2 linked regions of the Variovorax sp. PBL-E5 genome follow. The protein of the gene in region 1 interacts with the protein of each later gene in a pairwise test. Links are inferred from orthologs where the notes say so. Each region holds a gene or a part of one and is shown in the gene's direction. Other genes may lie near its edges.

Region 1 (8,097 bases):
TGCGGATCTGCAGTTCGATGGTGCTCATGAAATCACGTTACCGCAGACCTGCGTCGCTTGCTTGAAAAAAGCCCGGTGCCGCGTCGCATGGGCGACGCCGCACCGGGCCTTTCGCGAAACGGGCCGGCCGCGATCAGACGATCGAGAGTTCGACGTCGATGTTGCCGCGCGTGGCGTTCGAGTACGGGCACACCTGGTGCGCGGCCTCGACCAGCTGCTTCTTCTGCGCATCGTCCAGGCCCGGCAGCGTGATCGCGAGCTTGACCGCGATGCCGTAGGCCGCGCCGCCGTCCGTCGGGCCGAGGGAAACGCTGGCGTCGATGGCCACGTCGTCCGGCACCTTGACCTTGATCTTGGGACCGACCGCCTTCATCGCGCCGATGAAGCAGGCCGAGTAGCCGACCGCGAACAGCTGCTCGGGGTTGGTGCCGGGCTTGCCGGTGCCGGGCGAGCTGAGCTTGACGTCGAGCGCGTCGTCGCTGGTCTTGCCGGCGCCGTCGCGGCCGCCGATGGTGTGGGACTGCGCGGTGTAGAGCACTTTGTCGAGTTTCTTGACCATGGTGGTTCCTTCGGTTGGTTGGGGGAAAAAGACTAGGCAGCCTTGACGCGATCGCGCAGGGTCTGGATCTGCTGCGTGAGGGCGATGAGTTCGGGCACCGAGCACTGCGTGGCGGCCATCAGGCAGCCCGGCACGCCGGCGGCGCGCGCCTTGAGCTTGCGGCCCGCGGCGGTGAGGGTGACGCGGACCCGGCGCTCGTCATCGACATCGCGGATGCGCGCCACCAGGCCGCTGGCTTCGAGCCGCTTGAGCAAGGGCGTGAGCGTGCCCGAATCGAGCGAGAGTCGCTCGCCGAGCTCGGACACCATGAGCCCGTCGCGCTCCCACAGCACCAGCATCACGAGGTATTGCGGGTAGGTGAGATGGAGCTTGTCGAGCAGCGGCTTGTAGAGCTTGGTCATCGCCAGCGAGGCGGAGTAGACCGCGAAGCAGAGCTGGTTGTCGAGCCGGAGCATCTCGTCGGTCGATGGGGGCTGGGTGCGCATGGCCGGAAGTATAGCCTCCAATTAAATTGTGTGCAATGTAATTTGTGAGAATTGTTGTCTTGCCCCCCTCTCCCTCCGGGAGAGGGCTGGGGTGAGCGCGCCGGACCTCCGCAAAGGCCCCCTCATCGCCCACTGAACCGCGAAGGTCTCCGCTCGACAAAGGACCGTACCCCTTCGGCCGCATCCTCGCTGTTCGCCAGCCGCTGCTGCACCGGAATGAAATCCGCGACGGCTGCCGCCGGCCCCTGTTCGATCGCCTTCACTACATTGAGCCGTGTCGCCACCACCGCCAGCGGCGCCTGCGCCGCGATGCGCTGCGCGATGCGCAAAGCCTCGTCGAGTTCCTCCCCGGCCGGCACCACCTTCTGCACGAAGTTCAGCCGGAAGGCCTCGGCGCTGCCGAACTCGTCGGCCGTCAGCAGATGCAGCATGGCGTTGCCCAGCCCCGCGCGCTCCGCCATGCGCAGCGTCGCGCCGCCGGTGGCCATGATGCCGCGCTGCACTTCCATCTGCGAGAAGCGGCAGTTGTCGGCCGCGACCACGATGTCGGCGCCCAGCATCAGCTCGATGCCGACCGTGAAGCAGATCCCCTTGACCGCCACCACCATCGGCTTGCTGCGTCGCCGGTAGCCGGGCAGGCCGTAGTCGTGCGGCTCGACCAGTCCTGCGGGAATCGCCTTCTCGCCGCGCTTCATGTACTCGGCCACCGCGGGCAGATCCAGCCCGGCGGTGAAGTGATCGCCGAATGCGTGCAGCACGCCCACGCGCAGCGCCGGATCGTCGTCGAGCCGCGTGTAGGCCTCGGCCAGTTCGCGGAACATGCGCGGCGTCCAGCCGTTGCGCTTGGTCGGGCGGTTGATGCCGATCAGCAGCACGTGGTCGAGCACCTGGGTGTCGATGCAGCCTTCGGGCGGCGGCGTGGTGGGCGTGGCGGTCATGGACGACCTCGTTCAGTAGCTGTAGACGCCGCGGCCCGTCTTGCGGCCCAGCTGTCCGGCCGCCACCATCTCCTTGAGCAGCGGGCAGGGCCGGTACTTGGAGTCGCCGAACTGTTCGAGGTAGACCTCCATCACGGCCAGGCAGACATCGAGCCCGATCATGTCGGCCAGTGCCAGCGGCCCGATCGGCTGGTTGCAGCCCAGCTTCATGCCGGCGTCGATGTCCTCGGCCGTCGCAAGCCCTTCGGCCAGCACGAAGAAGGCCTCGTTGATCATCGGCACCAGAATGCGGTTGACCACGAAGCCGGGCGCGTTCTTCACCGTGATCGGCGACTTGCCCAGCGTCACCGCCAGCGCCTTCACCGCATCGTGCGTGGCGTCGCTGGTGAGGTAGCCGCGGATGATCTCGACCAGCGCCATCATCGGCACCGGGTTGAAGAAGTGCATGCCGATGAAGCGGTCGGCGCGCGAGGTGGCCGCCGCCAGCTGGGTGATCGAGATCGACGAGGTGTTCGAGGCGATGATCGCTTCGGGCGGGGGCAGGGCATCGACCTGCTGGAGGATCTTGAGCTTGAGCGCGTGGTTCTCGGTCGCCGCCTCGATCACGAGTTGAGCCGCCTTGAGCTCGTCGTAGTTCGTCGAACCCTTGATCAGCGCCAGCGCGGCATCCTTCTGCGCCGTGCTGAGCTTGTCCTTCTTGATCAGCCTGTCGAGACTGCCGGCGACCGTCGAGAGGCCCTTGTCGACCGCGGCCTGCGCGATGTCGACCATCACGACCTTGACGCCCGCGACGGCGCAGGCCTGCGCGATGCCGTTGCCCATCGTGCCCGCGCCGATGATGCCGACTGTGTGGATTGCCATGAGAAATGCTCCTGAAGAAAAAAAGGGAGGGACGCTCCGAAGTCGCCCATCACGGCATTGTGAAACACGCGCGCGGGCGCCGCATTGCCGCGTGTGACAGCGGGCTTGATTTACAGTCCTGCGTACCCGTCTCCTTCTTCTGCACGAACCCGTACCCATGACCACCCTCGGCACCCCCTTGTCTCCTTCCGCCACCCGTGTGATGCTGCTCGGCTCGGGCGAGCTCGGCAAGGAAGTGCTGATCGCGCTGCAGCGCCTCGGCGTCGAAACCATCGCGGTCGACCGCTACGAGAATGCGCCGGGCCAGCAGGTGGCGCACCATGCGCGCACCCTCACGATGAGCGATCCCGTGCAGCTGAAAGCGCTGATCGAGGCCGAGCGGCCGCTGCTGGTGGTGCCCGAGATCGAGGCCATCGCCACGCCGGTGCTGCAGCAGCTCGAGGATGCCGGCGTGGTGCGCGTGATCCCGACCGCGCGCGCCGCGCGCCTCACGATGGACCGCGAAGGCATTCGCCGCCTGGCCGCCGAGACGCTGGGCGTGCCGACCAGCCCCTACAAGTTCTGCGATTCGCTGGCCCAGCTGCAGGCGGCGATCGACGAAGGCATCGGCTATCCCTGCATCGTCAAGCCCGTGATGAGCAGCTCGGGCAAGGGCCAGAGCAAGATCGACGGGCCGGCCGACGTCCAGAAGGCCTGGGACTGTGCGATGGCCGGGGGCCGGGTGAGCCACGGCCGCGTGATCGTCGAGGGCTTCATCGATTTCGACTACGAGATCACGCTGCTCACGGTGCGCGCGCTCGACGAGGCCGGCGCCGTGCAGACCCGCTTCTGCGAGCCCATCGGCCACCTGCAGGTCCATGGCGACTATGTCGAGAGCTGGCAGCCGCATCCGATGGCGCCGGCCGCGCTGCAAAAGGCGCAGCAGATCGCGCAGGCGGTGACGGCCGATCTCGGCGGGCAGGGACTCTTCGGCGTCGAGCTGTTCGTCAAGTGCGAGCAGGTCTGGTTCAGCGAGGTCAGCCCGCGGCCGCACGACACCGGCCTGGTGACCCTGGCGACCCAGTGGCAGAACGAGTTCGAGCTGCATGCGCGCGCGATCCTCGGCCTGCCGGTCGACACCACGCTCAAGAGCGCGGGCGCGAGCGCCGTGGTCTACGGCGGCGTGGATGCGGCCGGCATCGTCTTCGACGGCGTGGCCGATGCGCTGCGCGTGCCCGGCACCGATGTGCGCCTGTTCGGCAAGCCCGAGAGCTTCGTCAAGCGCCGCATGGGCGTGGCGGTGGCGCATGCGGCCGACATCGACACCGCGCGCCGCAATGCCAAGGAAGCCGCGTCGCGCATCCGCCCTCGCCGGGCCTGAACTTCACACCTCCGGAGACTCCCCATGCTGCACCCTCAAGCCCGCGCGCTGCTCGACCTCATGGAACAGCGCGGCGTCCCGCCGACCCACACCCTGTCGCCGGCCGACGCGCGCGCCTTCTACCGCGAACGGCGCAGCGTCACGCAGCCCGAACCCGGGGAGGTCGCCGAGGTGCGCGAACTCGCCGCGACCGGCCCGCACGGCACGATCCCGCTGCGGCTCTATCGTCCGCTGGGCACGAGCCGTGCGGCGCTGCTGCCGGTGCTGGTCTACTACCACGGCGGCGGCTGGGTTATCGGCGACCTCGACACGCACGACACGCTGTGCCGCGAGCTCGCCAATCTGTCGGGATGCGCCGTGGTCGCCGTCGACTACCGCATGGGTCCGGAGCACCGCTTTCCCGCCGCGGTCGACGACGTGCTCGCCGCCACGCGCTGGGTGCGCAAGGAAGCGGGCGCGCTCGGGCTCGATGCCACCCGGCTCGCGGTCGGCGGCGACAGCGCCGGCGGCAACCTGGCCGCCGTGGTGGCGATCGCGGCGCGCGATGCGGGCGACCTGCCGATCGCGTTCCAGCTGCTGATCTATCCCGCGACCGACATGCGCCGCGGCCACGCGTCGCACACCACCAATGGCCAGGGCTATTTGCTCACCAGCGATTCGATCACGTATTTCCACGACCATTACATCGCCGATCCGAAGCACGACCTCGAGTGGCGTGCCTCGCCGCTGCTGCAAGACAAGCTCGCGGGCCTGCCGCCGGCACTGGTGCTCACCGCCGGCTACGACCCGCTGCGCGACGAGGGGCTGGACTACGCGCGTGCGCTGACCGCGGCCGGCAACCGCGCGAGCTACGTCTGCTTCGAGCGCCAGATCCACGGCTTCATCACGATGGGCCGGGTGCTCGACGAGGCGAACACCGCCGTGGCGCTGTGCGCGGTCGAACTGCGCCGCGCCCTGACCTCCGCTCGCCGCTAACACGCCTCTGGGGCGAGCTACTCCTCCACAAAGGCCTCTTCGCGTTTGGCCTTGATCGAAGGCAGCAGCACGATGCCCAGCAGCAGGCAGGCCGCCAACAGCAGGCCGGCGGACAGCGGCCGCGTGACGAACACGCTCCAGGTGCCGCGCGACAGCAGCAGCGCACGGCGCAGGTTCTCCTCCATCATCGGCCCGAGGATGAAGCCCAGCAGCAGCGGCGCCGGCTCGGCCTTGAGCTTGAGGAACAGGTAGCCGATGAAGCCGAAGGCGCCGACCATCCAGACGTCGAAGGTGTTGTTGTTGGTCGAGTACACGCCGATCGCGCAGAACAGCACGATCGCCGGGAACAGGAACCTGTAGGGCACCGTCAGCAGCTTGATCCACATGCCGATCAGCGGCAGGTTGAGCACGATGAGCATCGCGTTGCCGATCCACATCGAAGCGATCAGGCCCCAGAACAGCTCGGGGTTGCTGGTCATGACCTGCGGGCCGGGCTGGATGTTGTGGATGGTCATCGCGCCCACCATCAGCGCCATCACCGCGTTGGGCGGAATGCCCAGCGTGAGCAGCGGGATGAAGGAGGTCTGCGCGCCGGCATTGTTGGCCGATTCGGGCGAGGCCACGCCGCGGATGTTGCCCTTGCCGAAGGGGATTTCGCCGGGCTTCATCCGGATCTTCTTCTCCAGTGCGTAGGCCGCGAAGGCTGCCAGCAGCGCGCCGCCGCCCGGCAGGATGCCGAGGGCCGAGCCGAGCGCGGTGCCGCGCAGCACGGCCGGCGTCATGCGCTTGAAGTCGTCCCGCGTGGGCCACAGGCCCTTGACGTCGGCGGTGAACACCTCGCGCTCGTCCTCGGGCTGCGACAGGTTGCCGATGATCTCGCCGTAGCCGAACACGCCCATCGCGATCACCACGAAGCCGATGCCGTCGGTCAGCTCCGGGATGTCGAAGCTGAAGCGCGCCACGCCGGAGTTGACGTCCGTGCCCACGATGCCCAGCAGCAGACCGAGCACGATCATCGCGACCGCCTTCAGCAGCGAGCCCGAGGCCAGCACGACGGCACCGATCAGGCCCAGCGTCATGAGCGAGAAGTACTCGGCCGGCCCGAACTTGAAGGCCAGCTCGGTCAGCGGCGGCGCGAAGGCCGCCAGGATCAAGGTGCCCACGCAACCGGCGAAGAAGGAGCCCAGGCCGGCGGCGGCGAGCGCGGGGCCGGCGCGGCCCTGTCGTGCCATCTGGTAGCCATCGATGCAAGTCACCACCGACGAGGATTCGCCGGGCAGGTTGACCAGGATGGCGGTGGTGGAGCCGCCGTACTGCGCGCCGTAGTAGATGCCCGCGAGCATGATCAGCGCCGACACCGGCGGCAGCGCATAGGTGGCCGGCAGCAGCATCGCGATGGTGGCCACCGGGCCGATGCCCGGCAGCACGCCGATCAGCGTGCCCAGGATGCAGCCGATCAGGCAGTACAGCAGGTTGGTGAAGGTGAAGGCGACACCGAAGCCGATGCTCAGGTTGTGAATCAGATCCATGGCGCGCTCCTCAACCCGTGATGAAGGTCGGCCAGACCTGGATCTGCAGCTTGAGCGCCCAGATGAAGGCCACGTAGCTGCCTGCTGCCAGGATGGTCGCGAGCACCAGCACGTCGCGCAGCTTGAACTGCTCACCGGCCAGGCTCGAGATGAGGGTCAGTGCGTAGATCGCGAGGATCATCCCCATGGCCGGCAGGCCGATGCTCGGCAATCCGCCGAGCAGCACGCCGAACGCGAGGTTGGCGCCGAGCACGAAGGCCAGCGGCCTCCAGGCCCATTTGCCGATCTTTCCGCCGTCGAGGGCCTCGACCACCAGCCCCTGGAACATGATCGCCGCGCCGAGGATCGCCAGCAGGATCCCCAGCATGAGCGGAAAGTAACCGGGCCCCATGCGGGCGCCGTCCCCGATGTTGTAGGTGGTGGCGCCGACGGCGAAGGCGCCCCCGACCGCAGCGAACATGACTCCTGAAAAGAAGTCGGCCTGACTCTTGATGCGCATTGTCTCGCTCCTCGTTGTAGTGGCATCGAGGGTCGTCGCCTGAGACTGACTGGTTGCTGACCAGGACTGTACGGACTTCCACGTACCAGGGGGCCGTGCCCCATGAGGAAAGGCGCCCGAGGGAGCCGGTTCAGCCAAAGAAAAAGGCTCCCGAAGGAGCCTTGTGCTGGATGCCGGAAGGGCTTAGTAGCCGCCGCGGCCACCGCCGCCGCCGCCGTAGCCGCCACCGCCGCTGCGATTGCCGCCACCACCGCCGCCGCCGCCGTAACCACCGCCGCCGCCGCCACCACCGTAGCCGCCGCCACCGCCGCTGCGGCCACCACCACCACCGCCGAAGCCGCCGGGCGAACGGGGCTCCATCGGACGGGCTTCATTGACGGTCAGGCTGCGGCCGTCGAGCGATTGGCCGTTCAGGCCTTCGATGGCAGCGAGTGCTTCCGCATCGGTGCCCATTTCGACGAAGCCGAAGCCCTTGGAGCGACCGCTGTCGCGTTCCATCATGACCTTGGCGCTGGCGACCGAGCCGTAAGCGGCGAAAGCCTGCTCCAGATCGTTGTCGCGCACGGAGTAAGCGAGGTTGCCTACGTAGAGTTTCTTGCCCATGGAGGGACTCCTAATCAAACCAAAAAAACAAAGCGATGGAGTCCCAGTATCACAACAAACTAAACAGGCGCTGTGGCGCGAAACTGACCGATCACCGGATCGCGAACCAGGCAGCAGGGCCGCTGGATCGCTCCGGCATTGTCGTTCACTATTTGACTTTTGGGTGAAATGCTTTGATTTTTAGGCAGACCGGGCCGAAATGAGGCGGAAAAGCGTCACTGGCGGCCCGTTCAGCGCCTCTTGCGAAGCGGCTCCAGCAGCCCCTTGAGCCCGTTGTGGTCGATCTCG
Region 2 (8,036 bases), 3.3 Mb from region 1 along the record:
TGGAAAGCAGCCGTGCAGGATTCATGCGTTTGCGCCTTGCCGGGTCGGCAGCCCCGGCGTGTTGCTCCATTCGCTCCAGCTGCCGGCATAGAGCGCGGTCGACCCGAGGCCCGCGATCTGCATTGCGAGCAGGTTGGGCAGCGCGCTCACGCCGCTGCCGCAATGGTGGACGACCGTGGCCGGATCCCGGCCCGCCAGCAAGGTCTCGAACTCGGCGCGCAACTGGGCGGCCGGCTTGAATTTGCCGTCGGGGCCGAGGTTCTCGGTGAAGGGCCGGTTCAGGGCCCCGGGGATGTGACCTGCGATCGGGTCCAGAGGTTCCACCTCGCCGCGATAGCGCGCAGCGGCACGCGCATCGATCAGCGTCTGGTCAGACTGGTCGAGCCGCGCGAGCACGCGCTGCGTGTCGGCGAGCACCACCAAGGGCGCAGCGGCCACGAAGTTGGATTGGAAGCGCGCGGGCTCGTCGCCGCCGGCGACCGCGCCGCCCGCGGCCTGCCAGGCCTGCAGTCCGCCGTCGAGCACGGCCACGGCCTCGTGGCCCATCCACTTGAGCATCCACCAGAGGCGGCCGCAGTAGTTGGCGCCGTTGCGGTCGTACACCACGGCCTGCATGCCGTTGGCGAAGCCGATCGACGACAGCCAGGCCGCGAACTTCTCGCGGCTCGGCAGCGGATGGCGGCCGCCCGATGCGGGCAGGCCCTCGTCCTGCGCCACCACCACCTCGCCGTGCGCGCCCGGCATGCCGTGCTTCGCGCTGAGGTCGGTGTCGAGGTCGGCGTAGAGCGCGCCGGGAATGTGTGCCGCGCGGTAGTTCTGCGCGCCGGCCTCGGGCTTCATCAGCTCGAAGCTGCAGTCGAACACCATCAGCGGCGCTGCGCTGCGCTGCAGGGCCGTCAGTTGCTCGGCGGTGATCAGGGTCGTGTACATGCGAAATCCTTCAATGCTCTTCGGCCGGCGCCTTCGGCAGCGATCGCTGGCGCAGCACGGTGGCCGCGATGCCGCTGAAGACGATCAGCACCATGCCGGCCCAGCCCATCGCGTCGATGCGGTCGCCGAACAGCAGCACGCTGTACATCGCGCCGAAGACGATGCCCGAATACTGCAGGTTGGCGACCAGCAGCGTCCCGCTCTCGGTCTTGGCGCTTGCATAGGCGCGCGTCATGCACAGCTGGCCCACCGCCGCCAGCACGCCCACGGGCGCGAGCCACAGGGCATGCATCCAGGTCCATTCGGCCCACGGCGTGGCTTCGCCGAGCAGCGTGGCCAGGCCGCCGGCGATCGCCGAGCCCACCGCGAAATAGAACACGGTTCGCTCCTCGGGTTCACCGAGCCGCGAGAGTGCCACCACCTGCATGTAGGCAAAGGCCGCCGTGAGGCCCGACATCAGCCCGACCAGGCCCGCGAAGCCCTGGCTGTCGTTGACGTTGGGCTTGAGCATCAGCACCACGCCGACGAAGCCCGCGAGCACGGTGAGGATCAGCGGCCCCTGCAGCGGCGGCCGCGGCAGGCTGCCGTCGCGCCCGGGCACCGGCATCCAGGCCAGCAGCGTGCCGCCGATCAGGAAGGCGGCGATCCAGACGCTGCTCATGTAGTTGAGCGTCATCGCGGTGGCCAGCGGCATGTGGGCGATAGAGTAGAACCACGCGCCCATCGACACCACGCCGATCAGGCTGCGCCAGCCGTGCATCAGCGGGTAGCGCGTGCCCAGCGAGACGCCGCGGCTGCGCGCCAGCGCCCACAGGAAAAGGATGCCGATCAGGCCACGGTACAACACCAGTTCGGCACTGGAGAACCAGGCCGAGGCGATCTTGACGCACACGCCCATGGTCGCGAAGACCAGTGCGCCCAGCACCATCCAGAGTGCCTGCATTGCCTCAGGGGCTCTTCATCTCGCGGCGGTACCATTCGTGGAACTGCTGCATGCCATCTTCCATCGGGCTCTGGTAGGGGCCGCTCTCGTCGTCGCCGCGCTGCATCAGCGCGCGGCGGCCGGCGTCCATGCGCTCGGCGATCTCGTCGTCCTCGGCGCAGGTCTCCATGTAGGCGGCCTGCTGGGCTTCGATGAATTCGCGCTCGAAGGCGACGATTTCCTCGGGGTAGAAGAACTCGACCATGTTGAGCGTCTTCTGCGGGCCGACCGGATGCAGCGTCGAGACGGTGAGCACGTGCGGATACCACTCGACCATCACATGCGGGTAGTAGGTGAGCCAGATCGCACCGTACTTGGGCGGCTTGCCCTCGCGGTACTTCAGCAATTGCTCCTGCCAGCGCTGATAGATCGGGCTGCCGGCGCGGCCGAGCCGGTTGGCAACGCCGACCGTCTGCACCGAGAAATGCCGGTTGAATTCCCAGCGCAGGTCGTCGCAGGTGACGAAGCTGCCGAGCCCGGGATGGAAGGGGCCGACGTGGTAGTCCTCGAGGTAGACCTCGATGAAGGTCTTCCAGTTGTAGTTGCACTCGTGCAGCACGACCCGGTCGAGCGCGTAGCCTTCGAAGTCGAGGTCGGCGCGCGGGCCCAGGCTGGCGAGGTCGGCCGCGACGTCGCGGCCCTGTCCGCGGGCGTTCTTCTCGAACAACAGGCCGTTCCACTCGGTCAGCGGGTAGTTGTGCAGGTTGAGGCAGGGATCCTGCTCGAAGTGCGGCGCGCCGATCAGCGTGCCGGTGCTGCGCGGATCGGCCGCGGCATAGGTCCAGCGGTGCAGCGGGCAGACGATGTTGCCGCCGCCCTGCGCATCGAGGCTGCCGCGGTCCTGCAGGATCAGCGCCTGGCGATGGCGGCACACGTTGGAGATCAGCTCCACGCCCTTGGGCGTGTGTACCAGCGCGCGGCCCTGCTGCTCCTGCGGCAGGGTGTGGAAATTGCCCGGCTCGGGCACCGCCAGCCGGTGGCCGACATAGCGCGGGCCCGCGGCGAAAAGCGTTTGCAGCTCGCGGGCGTAGAGCGCCTCGTCGAAATACGCGGAAACCGGAAGTTGGCTCGAGGCCTGCTGCAGTTGAAGACTTAAATCAGACATGGGTGACCTGACCAAGCTCCCCACAGGGAGAGAAGGAAAAACGGAAGGCTGCCGTCGAAAGGTGCTGAACGGCCCGAGGAATTGCGCCGGTGCGACCGGCCAGGGAAGACCAGGATTGTAGCCGTCCTAAAATGCCCTGTTTCATCCCCGATCCCCGAATGCCCAAGGTGCCTTCCTCCTCCCCGCCGGGCCAACCCCCTGCACCCGATACGGGCCCGCTGCCCCCCACCTACGAAGCCGGACTGCAGGAGCTCGAACGCCTGGTGGCCGAGCTCGAGTCGGGCCAGCTGCCGCTCGACCAGCTGCTCGGCAGCTACCAGCGCGGCGCCGTGTTGCTGGCCTTCTGCCGCGACCGGCTGCAGGCGGTCGAGGAACAGATCAAGGTGCTCGACGCCGGCAGTCTCAAGGCCTGGACGGCGGAATGAGCGGCGCGCCATTGCTGCATTGGGACGCTGCGCGGCTCGCCGCGTGGAGCGAACCGCATCTGGCCACGGTGGAGGCCGCGCTGTCGGCCTGGGTCGGCGTCGATGCGCCGCTCGAACTCGGCAACCCGATGCGCTATGCGGTGCTCGACGGCGGCAAGCGGCTGCGTCCGCTGCTGGTGTTCGCGGCCAGCGAAGCCGTCGGCGGCAACGCAGAAGCTGCGCTGCGCGCTGCCTGCGCGGCCGAACTGATCCATGCCTATTCGCTGGTGCACGACGATCTGCCGTGCATGGACAACGACGTGCTGCGCCGCGGCAAGCCCACGGTGCACGTGAAGTTCGGCGAGGCCGATGCGCTGCTCGCGGGCGATGCGCTGCAGGCGCTGGCCTTCGAGCTGCTCACGCCCGAGGGCGACGCCGTGGCGCCGGCCGTGCAGGCGCGCCTGTGCGGCCTGCTGGCACGCGCGGCCGGCGGGCAAGGCATGGCCGGCGGCCAGGCGATCGATCTGGCCAGCGTCGGGCTCGCGCTCGACGAGGCCCAGCTGCGCGAGATGCACCGCCTCAAGACCGGCGCGCTGCTGCAGGGCAGCGTCGAGATGGGCGCGGCCTGCGGCGGCCCGATCGCGGCCGGAGCGCTGGCGGCGCTGCGCGACTACGGCGCGGCCATCGGCCTCGCGTTCCAGGTGGTCGACGACATCCTCGACGTCACGGCCGATTCGCAGACGCTCGGCAAGACCGCCGGCAAGGACGCCGCGAGCGACAAGCCCACCTACGTGTCCCTGCTCGGCATCGACGGTGCGCGTGCGCAGGCCAGGGAACTGCTGGCCGATGCACTGGCCGCGCTGGATCGCAGCACACTGGCCGACACCGGCGCGCTGCGCGCGCTGGCCCACATGGTCGTCGAGCGCGACCGATAACAACAACAAGACGTTTTCCATGGCCCCGCTGCTTCCCACGATCCACGATCCCTCCGTCCTGCGGCAGTTCGACCGCGCCCAGCTCAAGCAGCTGGCCGACGAGGTGCGCACCTGCGTGCTCGACAACGTGTCGCGCACCGGCGGCCACCTGAGCTCGAACCTCGGCACGGTCGAGCTCACGGTCGCGCTGCACCACGTGTTCAACACGCCGCACGACCGCCTGGTGTGGGACGTGGGCCACCAGACCTATCCGCACAAGATCCTCACCGGCCGCCGCGAGCGCATGCCGACCTTGCGCCAGCTCGGCGGCATCTCGGGCTTCCCGCAGCGCAGCGAGAGCGAGTACGACACCTTCGGCACCGCCCATTCGTCGACCAGCATTTCGGCCGCGCTCGGCATGGCGATGGCGTCCAAGCAGAAGGGCGAGGACCGGCACGCGGTCGCGATCATCGGCGACGGCGCGCTCACCGCCGGCATGGCCTTCGAGGCGCTCAACAACGCGGGTGTCTGCGACTGCAAGCTGCTGGTCATCCTCAACGACAACGACATGTCGATCAGCCCGCCGGTCGGCGCGCTCAACCGCTACCTCGCGCAACTGATGAGCGGCAACTTCTATGCCGCCGCCAAGAACGTCGGCAAGAGCGTGCTGCGCGCCGCGCCGCCGCTGTTCGAGCTGGCCAAGCGCCTCGAGCAGCATGCCAAGGGCATGGTGGTGCCGGCCACGCTGTTCGAGCAGTTCGGCTTCAACTATGTCGGCCCGATCGACGGCCACGATCTCGATTCGCTGGTGCCCACGCTCGAGAACCTCAAGCACCTGCACGGTCCGCAGTTCCTGCACGTGGTCACCAGGAAGGGCCAGGGCTACAAGCTGGCGGAGGCCGACCCGGTGGCCTATCACGGGCCGTCCAAGTTCGATCCGGCCGTCGGCCTGGTGAAGCCCGCGACCGCGCCCAAGCAGACCTTCACCCAGGTCTTCGGCAGCTGGCTGTGCGACATGGCCGCGCAGGACGGCCGGCTGGTCGGCATCACGCCGGCGATGCGCGAAGGCTCGGGGCTGGTCGAGTTCGAGAAGCGCTTTCCGGGCCGCTACTACGACGTCGGCATTGCCGAGCAGCATTCGGTCACCTTCGCGGCGGGCCTCGCGTGCGAGGGGCTCAAGCCCGTGGTCGCGATCTACTCGACCTTCCTGCAGCGCGCCTACGACCAGCTGATCCACGACGTCGCGATCCAGAACCTGCCGGTGGTGTTCGCGCTCGATCGCGCCGGTCTGGTGGGCGCCGACGGCGCCACGCATGCGGGCGCCTACGACATCGCCTTCCTGCGCTGCATCCCCAACATGAGCGTCGCCTGCCCGGCCGACGAGGCCGAGTGCCGGCGGCTGCTCACCACGGCTTACGAGCAGAACCATCCGGTCGCGGTGCGCTATCCGCGCGGCGCGGGCGCGGGCGTCACGCCGGCGCTCACGCTCGAGGGCCTGTCCTTCGGCAAGGGCGAGGTCCGGCGTGAGGGGAAGCGCATCGCCATCCTCGCCTTCGGCACGCTGCTGTATCCGGCGCTCAAGGCGGCCGAGGCGCTCGACGCCACGGTGGTCAACATGCGCTGGGCCAAGCCGCTCGACGTCGAGTTGCTGCTGAAGGTCGCGGCCACGCACGATGCGCTGGTCACGGTCGAGGAGGGCGCCATCATGGGCGGCGCCGGCAGCGCCGTGCTGGAGGCGCTGCAGGCCGCGCGCATCGACAGGCCCGTGCTGCAGCTCGGCCTGCCCGACCGCTTCATCGAGCATGGCGATCCGGCCAGGCTGCTGGCCGGCATCGGCCTCGATGCGGCGGGTATCGAGCAGTCGATCCGCAGCCGGTTCGTCCAGGCGGCCTGAGATTCCGATTCCGCGCGGCCGCGTTGCGGCGTGCGGGCCGGCGCCGGGCCGTGGCGCGCCCACCGCGGCGCGCGCAACAACGCGTGACGCCCGGTTATTTTGTGTCACAGCGTGAGGTATTTCGGCGCGGCGTGTCCTCCCGCCTTGCCGATCGGGCGTTCAGCAGATTGCCCCTTCGCCTCGTGTCCGAATACCCCATCGATCCTCTCCCGCTCCGTAGCCTGCCGAAGCTTCGGCCGGGCCCCTGGTGGCCGCGCCTGAAACCGTGGCTGATGGCGGCGCTCGGCGTCGTTCTCGCCATCGCGATCGGCGTTGCGCTGCACCGGCTGCTGCATGAGGTTCGCTACGACGATGTGATGGCCGCGGTGCAGGCCACGCCGGGCTCGAACATCGCGCTCGCGATCGCGGCCACTGCCGCGAGCTACTTCGCGTTGAGCGGCTATGACGCCTCGTCGCTGAGTTATGCCCGCGCCAAGGTCGCGCGCTCCACGGTGCTGCTGACTTCCTTTGTCGCCTACGCCCTGTCCAACACCATCGGCCTCGGTCCGCTGACCGGCGGCGCGGTGCGCACGCGCATGTATGCGGCCGCCGGGCTGGAGCCGCACCAGATCGCGCAGGTCATCGTCTTCAACGCCGCCGCCTTCGGCCTGGGCATCGCGGCCTTCGGTGCGCTCGGGCTGCTGTGGGGCGCGCACGAAGTGGCGCCGCTGCTGCACGTGCGGCCGCTGGCGCTGCGCGCGCTGGGCGCGGCGCTGCTGATCGCGCTGGCCGCCTTCCTCTGGCTGTGCGCGCGGCGGCGCGCGCTGCATCTGGGCGCGCAGCGCACGCTGCGGCTGCCGCAGGCGGGCCTGGCCTTGCGGCAGCTGGTGATCTCGGCCGTCGAGCTGGCAGCCTCGGCCGCGGCGCTCTGGTTCCTGCTGCCCGCCGACCGGATCGCGCTGCCCACCTTCGTGATCTTCTATGCGATCGCCATCACGGCCGGCATCGCCAGCCATGTGCCCGGCGGTGTCGGCGTGTTCGAGGCGGTGATGCTGCTGGCCGGCGGCACGCACGTGCCGACCGGGGCGATGCTCGGCGCGCTGGTGCTCAACCGCGGCATCTACTACGTGCTGCCGCTGGTGGTGGCCAGCGCGCTGATCGTGGTCTACGAACTGCGCTCGGGCGTGGCGGCACCGATCGGCCGCGCGGCGGTGCGCCTGAGCCCGCGGCTGATGGCCGCGCTGACGCTGGTGGCGGGCGGATGGCTGCTGGTCTCGGGCGTCACGCCGCTGACGGAGGATGCGAAGGAAATCCTCGCCGCACTGAACGTGCCGCTGCCGCTCATCGAGGCCTCGCATTTTCTCGGCAGCGTCGCCGGGCTCGGCCTGGTGCTGGTGGCGCGCGGCCTGCTGCACCGGCTCGATGCCGCGTGGTGGGCGGCGCTCGGGCTCTCGATCGTCGCCCTGGTGCTGGCACTCCCCAAGGGCTTCGCGCTGCACGAGGCCGCGCTGCTGTCGGCGATCGCGGTGCTGCTCTTGATCTCGCGCCGCCAGTTCGACCGGCCCTCGACCCTGTTCTCGCAGCGGCTGGAACCCGAATGGCTGCTGGCGCTGGCGGGCGTCGTCGCGGCCTGCATCTGGGTGCTGTTCTTCGCCTACCAGGAAGTGGGCTACACCAACCGGTTGTGGTGGGAGTTCGAACTCGACGCGCAGGCGCCGCGCTCGCTGCGCGCGCTGCTGGGCGTCGTGCTGGCGGGCCTGGCCTTCGGGCTGTGGCAATTGCTGCGGCCGCCGGCGGGCGCGGTGGCGCTGCCTTCGGACGAGGAGAT

The links.
Region 2: the proteins of purT (region 1) and WDLP6_RS19170 interact in binary tests that used the Escherichia coli proteins (3 or more experiments, as listed by UniProt). The link is inferred for Variovorax sp. PBL-E5 from one-to-one orthologs.

Annotation. Positions count from the first base shown.
Region 1 is NZ_LR594671.1:641,534-649,630, forward strand. What follows is about bases 2,179-5,101. They hold purT (formate-dependent phosphoribosylglycinamide formyltransferase), read left to right. Parts: upstream 2,179-3,000; coding sequence 3,001-4,203; downstream 4,204-5,101. Other genes in these bases: WDLP6_RS03170 (3-hydroxybutyryl-CoA dehydrogenase), read right to left, coding at 2,179-2,843; WDLP6_RS03180 (alpha/beta hydrolase), read left to right, coding at 4,228-5,101. In the rest of the region: WDLP6_RS03150 (DUF2855 family protein), read right to left, coding at 1-28; WDLP6_RS03155 (organic hydroperoxide resistance protein), read right to left, coding at 134-559; WDLP6_RS03160 (MarR family winged helix-turn-helix transcriptional regulator), read right to left, coding at 592-1,044; WDLP6_RS03165 (crotonase/enoyl-CoA hydratase family protein), read right to left, coding at 1,167-1,982; more of WDLP6_RS03170, read right to left, coding at 1,995-2,178; more of WDLP6_RS03180, read left to right, coding at 5,102-5,178; WDLP6_RS03185 (tripartite tricarboxylate transporter permease), read right to left, coding at 5,196-6,707; WDLP6_RS03190 (tripartite tricarboxylate transporter TctB family protein), read right to left, coding at 6,718-7,206; WDLP6_RS03195 (RNA recognition motif domain-containing protein), read right to left, coding at 7,390-7,809; WDLP6_RS03200 (DUF3820 family protein), read right to left, coding at 8,040-8,097. UniProt on the Escherichia coli protein: Involved in the de novo purine biosynthesis. Catalyzes the transfer of formate to 5-phospho-ribosyl-glycinamide (GAR), producing 5-phospho-ribosyl-N-formylglycinamide (FGAR). Formate is provided by PurU via hydrolysis of 10-formyl-tetrahydrofolate.
Region 2 is NZ_LR594671.1:3,931,796-3,939,831, reverse strand. What follows is about bases 2,536-5,397. They hold WDLP6_RS19170 (polyprenyl synthetase family protein), read left to right. Parts: upstream 2,536-3,438; coding sequence 3,439-4,356; downstream 4,357-5,397. Other genes in these bases: dxs (1-deoxy-D-xylulose-5-phosphate synthase), read left to right, coding at 4,376-5,397; xseB (exodeoxyribonuclease VII small subunit), read left to right, coding at 3,176-3,442; WDLP6_RS19180 (aromatic ring-hydroxylating oxygenase subunit alpha), read right to left, coding at 2,536-3,017. In the rest of the region: WDLP6_RS19195 (DUF2796 domain-containing protein), read right to left, coding at 1-25; WDLP6_RS19190 (sulfurtransferase), read right to left, coding at 22-930; WDLP6_RS19185 (DMT family transporter), read right to left, coding at 941-1,873; more of WDLP6_RS19180, read right to left, coding at 1,878-2,535; more of dxs, read left to right, coding at 5,398-6,229; bifunctional lysylphosphatidylglycerol flippase/synthetase MprF, read left to right, coding at 6,412-8,036.